Regions from separate parts of the Mesobacillus jeotgali genome, predicted to be linked through region 1. Evidence: riboswitches for the same ligand, from Rfam matches in the RefSeq annotation. Region 1 holds a riboswitch; each other region holds the start of a gene.
What was found. A riboswitch is a leader RNA that binds a small molecule or an ion and turns the genes downstream of it on or off. The one in region 1 is predicted to bind cyclic di-GMP.
Positions count from the first base shown of each region.

Region 2: linked by a shared signal. The riboswitch ahead of FOF60_RS22205 (DUF5068 domain-containing protein) and the one ahead of FOF60_RS19870 (DUF192 domain-containing protein) in region 1 are both predicted to bind cyclic di-GMP.
Region 3: linked by a shared signal. The riboswitch ahead of FOF60_RS22645 (HNH endonuclease) and the one ahead of FOF60_RS19870 (DUF192 domain-containing protein) in region 1 are both predicted to bind cyclic di-GMP.
Region 4: linked by a shared signal. The riboswitch ahead of FOF60_RS04490 (DUF5667 domain-containing protein) and the one ahead of FOF60_RS19870 (DUF192 domain-containing protein) in region 1 are both predicted to bind cyclic di-GMP.

Region 1 is NZ_CP109811.1:3,875,643-3,878,853, reverse strand. Features, by position in the region: gene FOF60_RS19880 (PAS domain-containing sensor histidine kinase) at 1-936, shown strand, start outside; gene FOF60_RS19875 (SET domain-containing protein) at 990-1,373, opposite strand; cyclic di-GMP riboswitch class I at 1,790-1,876, shown strand; gene FOF60_RS19870 (DUF192 domain-containing protein) at 1,970-2,314, shown strand; gene FOF60_RS19865 (Flp family type IVb pilin) at 2,331-2,522, shown strand; gene FOF60_RS19860 (A24 family peptidase) at 2,650-3,171, shown strand; gene FOF60_RS19855 (TadE/TadG family type IV pilus assembly protein) at 3,168-3,211, shown strand, end outside.
Region 2 is NZ_CP109811.1:4,351,947-4,355,157, forward strand. Features, by position in the region: gene pgaC (poly-beta-1,6-N-acetyl-D-glucosamine synthase) at 1-116, shown strand, start outside; gene pgaD (poly-beta-1,6-N-acetyl-D-glucosamine biosynthesis protein PgaD) at 126-494, shown strand; cyclic di-GMP riboswitch class I at 771-853, shown strand; gene FOF60_RS22205 (DUF5068 domain-containing protein) at 1,209-2,459, shown strand; gene FOF60_RS22210 (S-layer homology domain-containing protein) at 2,501-3,211, opposite strand, start outside.
Region 3 is NZ_CP109811.1:4,453,849-4,457,059, forward strand. Features, by position in the region: gene FOF60_RS22640 (hypothetical protein) at 1-601, opposite strand, end outside; gene FOF60_RS22645 (HNH endonuclease) at 636-1,490, opposite strand; cyclic di-GMP riboswitch class I at 1,557-1,647, opposite strand; gene FOF60_RS22650 (hypothetical protein) at 2,204-2,947, opposite strand; gene FOF60_RS22655 (hypothetical protein) at 3,177-3,211, opposite strand, start outside.
Region 4 is NZ_CP109811.1:900,398-903,608, reverse strand. Features, by position in the region: gene FOF60_RS04490 (DUF5667 domain-containing protein) at 104-1,384, opposite strand; cyclic di-GMP riboswitch class I at 1,474-1,557, opposite strand; gene FOF60_RS04485 (pirin family protein) at 1,625-2,470, opposite strand; PreQ1 riboswitch class I at 2,652-2,696, shown strand; gene FOF60_RS04480 (QueT transporter family protein) at 2,703-3,188, shown strand.

The DNA.
Region 1 (3,211 bases):
AGTCTGAAGCCAGAGCAAATTGTCGGCAAGAGCTTGAGTGAATTTTTGACTCCTGAAGAAGATGTCATTCTTGATAAAAAGTTGAAGGAAATTTTAGAAACAGGTGAACCCCAGATTTTACGGAAGAAGTTTACGACTTGTGATCAAAACACGGTTTACACAGAGTACAATTTTTCACCGATTTACAATGAGAGAAAAGAGATAGAGTCATTTGTCAGTGTCGGCCGGAATATTACCGACCGTGTCAAGCAGGACGCGACGATCCGAAACCTCGACAGGCTTTCTGTCACCGGACAGCTGGCAGCAGGAGTAGCTCATGAAATTCGCAATCCGCTTACTTCATTAAAAGGTTTCTCAAAATTATTGCAGACATGTCTCGATAAGGAGAAGCAGGAGGATTACCTGGCTATCATCATGAATGAGCTCGACAGGATCGATACGATTGTCAATGAGTTCATGTCACTTGCAAAGCCGCAGGCGGTAAAGTTTGTAAAGGGAGACCTGAAGTCAATCCTGGACAGCACTATCAAAATCATTCACCCGCAAGCATTGTTGCATAATGTCCAAATCATCACTCATTATCCAGAAAAGAATCTGATGCTATCATGCAATCCACACCAGCTAAAACAGGTATTTTTAAATTTCCTGAAAAATGCGATTGAATCCATGCCTGAAGGCGGAAAAATTCATATTGACCTTCAGATGAAAGATTCGGGTCAGGTGCAGATAAGCATTTCAGATGAAGGAACAGGCATCGAATCAGACCGGCTTAAATACCTTGGGACGCCTTTTTATACGACAAAAGATAAAGGGATTGGACTTGGATTGACGGTGAGCAATAAAATCATCCAGGAGCATGATGGAACAATGAAGATCATAAGTGAAGAGGGTAAGGGGACCACAGTGATTGTTGAACTGGAATGTTTGGAGACATAGGGCAGAGAGAACCATAAAAAAAGCGGCTTCCTGAATCGGAAGCCGTTTTCGTGTTACTCTTCTTCTTTGTTGAACCATAATGGGTCGTTATTATCCTCTTCCCCATTATAGTTAATGAAAATTTCTTCCCCGGCGCTGATATCACGATAGGCATAGAAATCAAATGTGTGATTGTCAAAATTGATTTCATACGTTGCGTTAGGCTCGTATGAGTGGTTGAATAACATTCCATATCCGAGAAGGATAGCAGAATGATTAATGCCATATTCGAAGGCATAATCCGCCAGCGCCGTTTTCTCGATATGGACATGCTGGTCGTTCGGATACGATAGCACGGGAGCCTCATGGATCAATTCGCCTTTTGCAATATCACGAGTTGCGAATATCCCTCTATTGAATTCCCCATCGCTAATTTCAGAAGTTTTAACTTCAATCATTTTTTTCACCTGCTCGCTCTATTACATTGTTGTTACTTCCTCTTTTAGCATGACGGTTTTTTTAAAGAAATGCAAATTAATTATAAAATCTATATTTATTTCAAGAACATCCAGTGGTTTATGGCCTAGTTAAGACAGAAAAATCCACAGAAAATATAACATTATACCTATAAAACTTAAAAGGAAGCATGCCTAATTATCCACAATAAAAGCTTTGTACAGTTAAGTTATTCACAACAGAAAATTGTTAACCACCCAAATTGTGATTTAAGAACTATCTATCGGAAAAGTAGTTTCTTTTTCCTGAGCAAAAATACCTGGTTAAATTTTTAGAAAAATCAGGGTTTTTGATGGATTTTGTTGAAGAATGATTCAAATTAAGATGTGGGTAAGAGATCAGTCGGATATACACTGGTTCTCGATAAAGGCAAACCTGGTGAAAACCAGCGACGCAAAGCTAAAGGGGCTACGGCAAACCATTGCTAAGCCAGCCAGCTACCGAAAGATCAGGGTGAATTACATGAAATATGTATTCAGCGAACCCCCCTTTCGGTAAAGGCGGGGTTATTTTTGTACAGTCGGAGGTGAAAAGCGAAATGAGACTTGTGAACGAATCGAACGGCAAAGAATTGGCAGCGGATGTAAAAATAGCAGATACCTTTTTCAGCAGATTCAAAGGGTTGATGCTGACAGAAAGCTTGCCAGAAGGACACAGTCTCTATATAAAACCCTGCCGGTCCATCCATACCTTTTTTATGAACTATTCCATCGATGTTCTTTACATCAACGAGAACGACGAAATTGTAGGCGCGGACGAACAACTTGAGCCTGCGAAAATGGGAAAGCGCTGCAAAGGTGCATATTCCGTCTTCGAGCTTCCAGAAGGCACGATCCGGAATAGCGGAACGAAAGTCGGTCATTCTATCAAACTAATAAAATGAAAAGGGGTTTTAAACAATGAAAGCAAAACTAAAAGCACTATTCACTGAAGAACAAGGACAAGGTATGACTGAGTACGGTTTGGTACTTGGAGTTATTGCGGTAGCGGTTGTTGGTGTGTTGGCTTTATTACGTGAAGAGATTCTAGCTATGTTTGAAGAGGTAACTACAGCAGTAACCGGAAGAAATGATACTCCTCCTACACCATAATCGTTACTATTGACTGATACATTTATACATTCACTTATAAGTTGTAGTCAGAGGTACACCAATAAACAGCCTCGCGTTGAGAAACGTGAGGCTTTTTTAAAACTCCTCACTGAAATGAGGTAGATCGATGTTAGTCGACTTTTTATTGATCGCATTAATAGTTATTTGTGTCATAACCGATTTGAGAGAACGGAAGATTTATAACAAGGTGCTGCTGCCGTTTTTACTGGCGGGACTGGTTTTGAATTCAGTTACTGGTGGAATTGCTGGCCTCACCTCTGCACTTGCAGGAACAGCAGTGGGTTTCTCTATTTTGCTGATCCCTTATTTGCTTGGAGGGATGGGAGCTGGGGATGTGAAACTGCTTGCGGTGGTTGGAGGCTTAAAGGGAGCTGTATTTGTATTGACGGCGGCTGTTTATATGGCGCTGGCTGGAGGAATTATAGCGCTGATCATCCTGTTTTTCAGAAAGGGTGCTATAAACAGGCTAAAGCAGATCGGCATGTTCCTTGGCGGGCTGCGCAGCGGTATGAAAGTCCCGCTTGGACTGGATAAGGAAGCCTTGAACACCACCTATCCATATGGGGTGGCCATCGCGATTGGAGCTTTGGCTGCCATTGTGTTTCCAGCTGGGGGAGGATTGCTTTGAGACGTGATGAGAGAGGGCAATCACTTGTTGAGACGGCCCT
Region 2 (3,211 bases), 480 kb from region 1:
GGCATATCAATGCCCTGCTTGTGATCAGGGCGCTCCCAAGAGGGCTAAAGATCCTCAAGAAAAACAAAAAACAGTTCGCAACCTGGGAAAGTCCTGACCGCGGACTCCATTTATAAGGAGACAACATGATCATAAACAACAAGCAGTCCAAACCGCGAAAACTCATAGATCTTCTCTTCACCTTGTTCGGCTGGGCATTTCTCGCATTGTTTCTGTATAACTTCATTACTCATTACGAAGGTACCCTGGATTTCACCTTCCTTGAACTGAATTTAGCTAATGCGAATTCAATTATCCTTATCACCATCCTCGTGGTGATCCTGAGTGCCGCTTTCCTCAGCTGGTGGAGTTCCTATAACAGGCGCAAATACGGACCGCTTAAAAGAAGGACCTTCCCGCCTCAGACAGGCGAAAAAGAACTGGCTGAGTATTTTCAGGTGACCGAAGACGAACTGGGTATAATCCAAGACAATAGTTATATTGATCGGAAGTAAAATTAGCGAGAACACATTGTTTTTTCGGAAACCATTCCAATGTACGTATTGAACTGCACCTCCATAGTAACCACCCTATGGAGGTGTTTTTGTCATCGGCCATTTAAATTGACAATAAACATCCCTTTTTAAACCTAATCTTCTTTATTACCTCATACCAATTCCTCACTAGTCAGTAAGACTCATTTTCAAAAAATACAGCAGTTTCCTGTTTAACCGGCTACTCAACCGGGAAAGAAAGTTCATAGTGCATTTATTCATTTCAGAATTTTCTTTATGTCTTAAGGGCAAAATTGCTGAAAGGCAATGACGCAAAGCTATAGGGGCTAAAGCAAAAACTACGCCTGCCAGCTGCCATCAAACTACATAGTAAAAGGGGATTTATTTGATGTCGACAATCTACCAGCACCTCACACCAGAAGCCAAGCTCAGGAGAAAAAAACGAAACAAAGCTATTATGTACGCCTCCCTCATTCTCCTATCTATTATACTTAGCGCATTAGTCACACTACTTGCCAACCAAATCTAAGGGTGACAGGCACCATCCAATTATTGGATGGTGCCTGTCACTTTTTTTAATTTGGGCCTTTCTTCTCATTTTTGGTAAATAAATGTAAATTATTCGATATTTCACACATCTTTTCTATATAATGGAAAAGTCATTTGCAAAAGACCTATATTGTATGGTCTGTACAAAAGAAAGGGTTGTGAATTATGGATCAAAAAAAGTTTGTATGGGTACTGTTTTCGTTGATGCTTGTCTTAAGTGCTTGTGGAAATGATGAAAAAGCTTCGAAGGCAGAGGCTGAAACGAAACCGAAAACGGAAGACAAGGAAGAAGCGAAAGAGGAAAAAGAAGATTCAGAGGAAAAAACTGAGTCGTCAGCTAGTTCTAATGGCGAACTAAACCCGGCGATCGCTGAGGAAACAGAGGGAAATATAGAGGTTGTCTTCACAAACAATGATGCTAAATATACTCATGATATGAATGGTTTCAAGGTTTCGGTCGATGGATATGAAATTGCAAAGGTGACTGACATAAATGATAGCACGAAAGTATGGTTTGACGATCAAACAGAAGGATATGTCGTTACTGCTAAAGTCACTATTGAAAACGGAACAGACAAAAAAATGTGGTATTCGAACTACCACCGTCTGCAGCTGGCGAATGATTTTGATTTTATCCAGTCAGACGGGAGTAACTTGATTCCGGAAGAACAGAAGATTTTTATGATCAAGCAGAATCAAGATGATTTTACCTTATACGAGCCAAAGGAAAAGGTATCTGGAATGGTGACCTTTGCCCTAACAAATGAAGAGTTTGAGAGAATGAAGACAGTAAAGCCGAAGTACATAATCGAGGGTGGAGTGGCTGATAATGATAGCTTTGAAAATAGCTATCTGCAAAATTCACAATCCTACGATTTTGTTTACAACGATGAGCAATCCAAGCAGGTTGCCTCCCAGCAGGAATTCTACCAGGACCGTTTGACTTCTGATAACTGGGCTGATAAGAAGATGATCTTCGAGAAGAGCGGAATCAATGAGACCCAGCAAATTGGCGATGTAAAGGTGACACTTGACGGTGTACAGTACACGGAAATCATCCCAACAGAAGCCAACAAAGAGATGTTCACTGACTTCGGTGAAAACGGTATAACAGCACTGACAGTGAAAGTGAATATCGATAACCAATCAAGTGAGGCAGTCAGCATTACCAACCTTGGCACAATCCTGAATATTGATGATAACCGTGCACGTTACTTCAGCCAGGGTATCGCTGAGCCAAGCCAGCCGCTCGAAATCGCAGCAGGCCAGCAAGGTGAAAAACTGCACGTCTTCCTATTCAGAAAAGACGAATTCGACCTGTACAAGAAATTCACCCTAGAATTCGGACCGTTTATAGGGAAAGACGGCAACGAAGCCTTCAAAGGAAAAACCGCCACCTTCAACCTGCCAAGATAAAGTTCAGGCACCATCCATTTATTGGATGGTGCCTGTTATCTTTATTTGATATATGGTGATGCAATGTAGCCGATTTTTCTTGTATTGACGTCCTCGACGAGGTACCATACAAAATGATTTGCGGATTTTGAATTTTGATCGGCCATTGGTTCGCCGATTATTTTCACCCTAGAACCTGTGGTTATTGCAATTTCAGATCCACTTCTTGAAGGAATCGCACGCAGGCGGTTTGAATCGTATGTCACAATGTCCCCTACTTTGAAAAATTGTGTTGACGGAGTCAGGTCAGCTGCGTTCAACTGATATGATTTTTTAAGGAACTTGATTGGTGTTCCTGTATTCGGATCGTACTGGAAGTCTTCCTTTTTCAAATCCAGCTTATCAATATTGGTTTCAAGCTGTGGATCGCCTGCATAGAGGTTCCCTTTATCCAAAATGTCAAAAACCAATTCTTGATAAGCTAACGTATTCCTTTGTCCAGTTGCCTGTACTACAGGACTGTTCTTAGGAACAATGCCATTATAGGCCATCACAGCAAAATACCAGCTTTCAAGCATCTTAGGGTCATGGTTATTGATTTTCGGCAGATCGGAACGATCGTAAAACGCCGTTGTCAAAAAGTTAACACCTGCTTTGATGTTTTCCTTCACATTGTATCCCAGTTGTTGTTCAGTGTAGCCAGCCTTGTTAGTAATTTGCATCAAGCCAATGCCGCCATCACCATTTGAGTTCTTTAGTGGATTTCCATCAAC
Region 3 (3,211 bases), 580 kb from region 1:
AGGCCAAATTTGTTTTCAATACTCTTAGTCTTCCACACTCTAAATCAAGCTTCGCCTTTATTTTTTTTGCTTCCTGCAAATAAGCATCTGCCTGCTTCACACGCGTTCTTTGCTGGATTAGATCCATGCCAACAACCCCACTGACAAGTCCTGCACCCAATGTACCGATGACTGCCGCCGCTGCAGGCATGAAAGGATTGCTATCCTCAGAATGAGAGGAATAAAAAGCCTTCCTTTGCAAATAATAGTCAGATATATATTTCTCCACCGTTGCTCCGTATTGACTTTTTATCTCTTCATACAGTTTCTTTTTATAGTCATAATGATCGTCAATTAATGTCTCTACACAAAGGATTTCCTCGTGGACATCATCGAATAACTCATCATACTTCCTTCGAGCCTTATACAGAATTTCTCCTGCCTCACTATTTTTTTCATAAGATGTCTTATAATCGTCGTTGCCTTTAATCACCATTTCTTTAAAGCCGTCCGTCATCAATTCGGTAAACTCTTTTCTTCCATCGCTTAAAATCTGTCCTAATTCTTTTCCTGAATCCGCAAATATTTTCCCTACTTCTGCTATATTCCTAAAGAAACTCATCTCACTGCCCCTTTGGCTTCATTCACTTTCTTACTTATCTATACTCGCTTCCGCCACCCCAAAGCTCACGGCCTCCGGTATGCCCTACGCTTGCGTGTGTTTCCCGGTCAACTAATTGCAGGACTCCCGGCTCTTCATTGTGATGCCACGTGTATCCCTCTGGATTATCTCCATTGGACAAAGCTTCGATGTCTGCTTCGGTTAATCCTAGTTCTTCAGCTAATTCTGGATCTTCTTGAATATCTTCATATAACTCATAGTTTGCATATGTAAAATGGATATAATCGCTTCTCAAATACATATCTTCATCAATTTCCATTTCGTAACTACAGTCAAATACAGGGAAGGAATCCGTTACGGTCTCACCGTTTGGAAGCTCGATCGTTTTGGTTTCAAATGGTACTTCTGCATCTGGTAAATTAGATCCATTCTCCTCTGCATCAGCGACATCGACTCCATCCACAACATCGACAACCCCTACAGCCAAGGCTCCAATAGCAACCGTTTTAGCGATGGAAATCGCACCTTTTTTTACACGGTTATGATCTCCATCGACAAAACCGCCAATGACTTCACCGCCATTGTGAACTGTATGTTTAGCAGTTTGATAGACTCCCTTCGCGGTCCTGCCGACAGCACTTCCGATTTCATTCAAACCCTGATCACGCTGGGTTGGATTGTCATTAATGATTCCCGCCACAGTCCCCACAGCTCCATCCGCAGCTTGTCCAACCGTAGTACCAGCGAACTCAGATGCCTTCCTAACCCCTTTTCCAATGTCCTCGATCACATCAGATCCAGCTAACTCCCCAATCACTTGAATTGGTCCTCCGACTACAATCCCAGCTGTTTTTCCTGCATATTTACCAAACGTCTTAAGAAAGCTCATGCCATCTACCCCTCCCGGAAAATAAAAAAACTATGACAAAAAGCCATAGCAAGAGGAACTCTACTCTATGGAAACCTGACGATCCTAGCACACCTCAGCATGCCTTAGACTCACGGCTTTGCGTCCTCCCCTTTCGAGAAGTTTGCCCTTTTCATAGGATTATATTTGGAATTATTTACACATTTATTATATAGTTCTTTAGAACTATAGTAAAGTAAAAATTCCACCTTTTTATGCAATTGCAGAACATGGGGACGATTCTCAAGCCGCAATTAAGAATCCCTCATTTACAAAAACGATACACGAAAACGGAAAACGTCAGTCCGTTCAGAAATCTGGACATATAAAAGAAACACAAGGTACGTCCCCATTCTTTGATAAAACAGTATGTACTTAAGGACCAATTCATTCACTCTCGTTTTCCCTTACAGTCAATGGAAATTGGTGAAAGTGTAAACGGTCTAAAATCGAAGACCCCTTTTGCCCATCATTCATCATTCATCATTCAACCCATGTTAAACGGACAGTTGTCAGTCAGCTTCCGGATAATCATTACCATCAAGTTTTTTCGGACACTATATTCAGCAACAATTTAAAAATGCACAAGAGCATACTTACTAACACTATTTCGGCTCCTGAATGAGACATGAGAGCCGTTCCTTTGTATCCGAACAATCTCATGTCTTACTCAGCGATACACCAATTATTTTCACTTATGTATGGGACATGTGATCCTCCCTAGCCTCTAAAACTTGTGTTAGCGACTCTATAATCTCTTTTAGAATCTTTCTTATAAATTGGACTTTTACTAACTTTTCCTCGATTATTTTCAGCCTAGTTTCTACTCTAATTTTTTCTTTATATTTAGGATAATCCTTTGCAAGTGCCAGAGGAGCGAAAGCCAAGAATAGTACTGCTGTAGATGTCGCACCCTTTGTAATTTTTTCTTTCAACACATTAAGTTTTTGCTTCAGCTTTTGTTGTTCTCTATTAATAGACCCTATTTCTTGTTCAATTAATAAAGTAGCTGCATTGCATTCTTTAAGTGAAGAGATAATCCAATCAGTTGAATCGTCTGTTTTATGAAGTAAGTCCCAACACATGGAAATATATAAATGATTAATACACAGAAAATAGTGATCTTCATAGTTTTTATGCGACTTGGCCTGTAATATTCCCAAAGCATCAATAAATTTATCTTTGGCAGACCAAACTAGTTCTTGTTGCTCATTCACTGTTCTATATGATTTGGAAGCGTCTAAAAGATACGTTTTCGCGCTAAAAATAGGTCCTTTTTTCATCGTTTCTAAATCCATTTTAATTGTTTCTAATACTTTTTCTTGCTCTTCATAAAATATAATCATTTGAGACAATACTTCATTAATATTTCGGTTAGAATTTACCATTCCAAAAAATCTCGTCGTTATTGCAAAAGCTGTTAAACCTATTGGTTCCATCTCCTCATCCTTCCAGATTAATTGTATCAAGCTAGAGTCATAAAATAGAAAATTTATATGAATCTAGCTATCGGACTTCTGTAATTATACTTATTCTCTTTATTTCTGTTTTTCCTAATGTTTTTCAATTATTTTATGTTGCCATTCCTTCATAGGAATCGTAACCACTCATCCAACATTTCGCATTCTGGATGCTACGTGAGAACAATCTAAGGTTAGGTCAACATGTTTAGTCTTCGTTTATAAATTCGCTAACAATACTTG
Region 4 (3,211 bases), 1.9 Mb from region 1:
ACTATTCAAATGTATACGATTATGATACATGACAGTGCGCATTCCGTCAATTGATTGGAATCAAACTGGGAGGTAGTGTTCTAGCATTGACTCTTGATAACTTTTACTTACCGTTATTTTTGCCTTTTTCCTTGTTTCCCTTTTCATCACCCTCATCGTCCTGCTCATCATCATCTTCGTTGGCTTCATCTTCTTGTTTTTCTTTATTTTTCTTGGCTTCTTCACGTTTTCTTTCTTCTTCTTCCTTGGCTTCTTCACGCTTTCTTTCTTCTTCTTTTTTAGCTTCTTCACGCTTTTTTTCTTCAGCTTTTTTAGCAGCTTCTTTTTGTTGCTCTTCAGCTTTTTTGGCAGCTTCCTTTTGTTGCTCTTCAGCTTTTTCGGCTGCCTCTTTTTGCTTGGATTCTGCTTTCTTTTCTTTCTCTAGTTGTTTTTCTTCGGCATTTTTCGATGCTATAGCTTGCTTCTCTTCAGACTTCTTTTCATCTTTTGCAATACTTTGTGCTGAAGCAGCACTTACCTGCTCGACAGTGGAATTTTCAGTGGCTGTCTCATCACTTTCATTTTCATTTACAGCTTCAGTTTCCTCCACTTGCTGTTCGGTATCTTCTGTGTTGCTCTCTTTTTCGGACGCATCGGTATTTTCATCAGTTTCTGTATCTTCATCTTTTTCTTCTTCAGATTCCTGTTTTTTGCCTGATGCGAGACCTTTCATTTGCGAAGGATGGACACCTAGCTGCTTGGCTGCCTGGCCGAATCCGATCTTTTCTTCTGTATATAAAGCAGTGATTTCCTCTACTGTTTTACCAGCTGCTTCTGCCAGCCAGAAGATTTGGGCGATTTGGCCATATCCCAACTCCTGTTCACGCAGCTGAGCAACCATTTCCTGGTCCAAATCTTCCACTACATTAGCAACGATCTTTGCTTGTTCCGTTGCTTCTTCAACCTCTTCCTTCAGCTCATCCTCAAGTTCTTCAGTCAACTCATCTTCAACTTCAGATGCTTCTTCAAGCCCTTCCGTCAGACTTTCTTCCCCTTCAGCATCGGTCCCATCTTCTACAATCACTTCCGTTACCTTTTCCTGGGCTTCCTCAAGTGCCGCTAAGTATTCCTCAAAGGCAGCTTGAACGAATTCTGCTTTTTCTTCAGCTGACATCGCTGTGGCTTCAGCCAATCTCTCGTTTGCGAATTCAAGCAAAAGCTGGGCTTCTTGTTCATCATCGAAGGTTACCAGAATCTTCAATTCCTCAAACAATTGATCAAACGTAAATAAAAACTCGTCAGGAGTCGTACCCGGATCTACCGTTTCGACTATCTCATCTGCAGAGACTCCTGTTCCAAAAGCCAGCATTCCTGTCAATAATGTTGATGCTAAAATCTTCTTCATTCCAATACCTCCACTTTTACCATATTGGAATTAAAATCGACAAAAAAAGTGCTGTCCGAAGAGCAGCACATACATAAGATATGTGAATCTTCGGCAACTGGCTGGCATGGTCGATGACTTTAGCCCCTGTAGCTTTGCGTCCCCAGATTTCCCTGGGTTTGCCATTATCGGATTTTAATTCTACTTTTATCTTACTTTTTCGACAGAGAAAAATAAATAGAAAGTTTTAAAAAGTTTAGGTTATTCAGCCGCCTTGCCGAATTTCCCTTCCTGATAATCACGGTAAGCCTGGCGAATCTCCTCCATCGAATTCATCACGAACGGTCCGTAGGCGACCACTTCTTCTTTGATTGGCTTACCGGAGTATACCAAAACGCGGGATCGCTGATTTGCTTTTAGTAAAATTTCACTTAGGCCTTCGCCGCCGTCTTTAAAGGTCAATGTTGCTGCGGAAGACTTTTTAAGGTTTGTTTGGCTTGAACCTGCCTCTATATCACCTGAAAGTACGTAAAGGAATGCGTTATGTCCTTCGGGTAATTCATATGCGAACTCCGCTCCCTCAGCCAGCTGAATTTCTGATAGGGTAAAAGGTACCAGTGGTTCGAGTGGTCCTTTCACTCCGGCAGTTTCTCCTGAGTACACCTTTAAGGTACCGCCTTCGAACTGGACTACAGGAGCGTGTTCGGAATACACATTTTGGTAAGAAGTGGTTGTCCCTTTTAAATCCTTAGGCAGATTCAGCCAGAGCTGCAGTGTATGCGCTATGTCATTGTCTACTGCCTCTTCAGCATGCCGCGCACCACTGCCAGCGTTCATGTACTGGATGTCACCAGACTCCAGGATGCTGTGGCCGCCATGGTTGTCAATGTGCTCTAGCCTGCCATCAATGATATACGTGATTGTCTGGAAGCCGCGATGCGGGTGATCGGAAAAAGTACCACGCTTAAACCAGTCCTCCGCCATTAAAATGAAGGGGTCCAATTCCCTCCAGTTCTGGGGATTCAGCACAAGTCCTGCCTGGACATGCGGCATCCCTCTTTCCTCATATTGAACTGTCCAATGTTTATTGACATCTCTTTTGAACATTTTGAAAACCCCTTTTAACGAACTGTAGTTACTATCCCTAAATTATAACAATCCCGCGACATATTTTAAAATAAAGATACTTTAAACTGAGATATTCATTGTTGGCCCAATATCTATTATTCTAAGAAAAATTATATTGTGAGAAGGCCTTTTATCCTATATAATATTAAATTGGCTTTTAAATAACGTGGTTCGTAACCATCCCACGTAAAAAAACTAGGAGAGATGAAAAATGAATACTAGAACGATTGTCCGGAACGGGATTCTGGCTGCTTTATATATTGCCGTTTCTGCCGTCATCCAGCCATTTGGCTTTACCAATGTACAGTTCCGCGTGTCGGAAATGTTTAATCACCTGATTGTTTTCAATAAGAAGTATTTCTTCGGAATAGTATTAGGTGTATTTTTAACAAACCTGCTTTTCTCGCCAATGGTCGCCTATGACCTCGTCTTTGGAGTCGGCCAGTCAGTATTATCCCTGCTGATTACGATTTTCACAGCCAAATATATTAAAAGTATCATCGGCCGTATGATTGTGAACACATTAGTCTTCACGTTCACGATGTTCCTGATTGCGATTGAACTGAACCTGGCATTCCAATTGCCATTCTGGTTCACATGGCTGACAACGGCTGCAGGTGAATTCACGGTAATGGCCATAGGTATACCTGTCATGCTTGCGATTCACAAACGAGTAAACCTTGAAAAACTAGTTTAAGATAGATGAAAACGCATGGACAG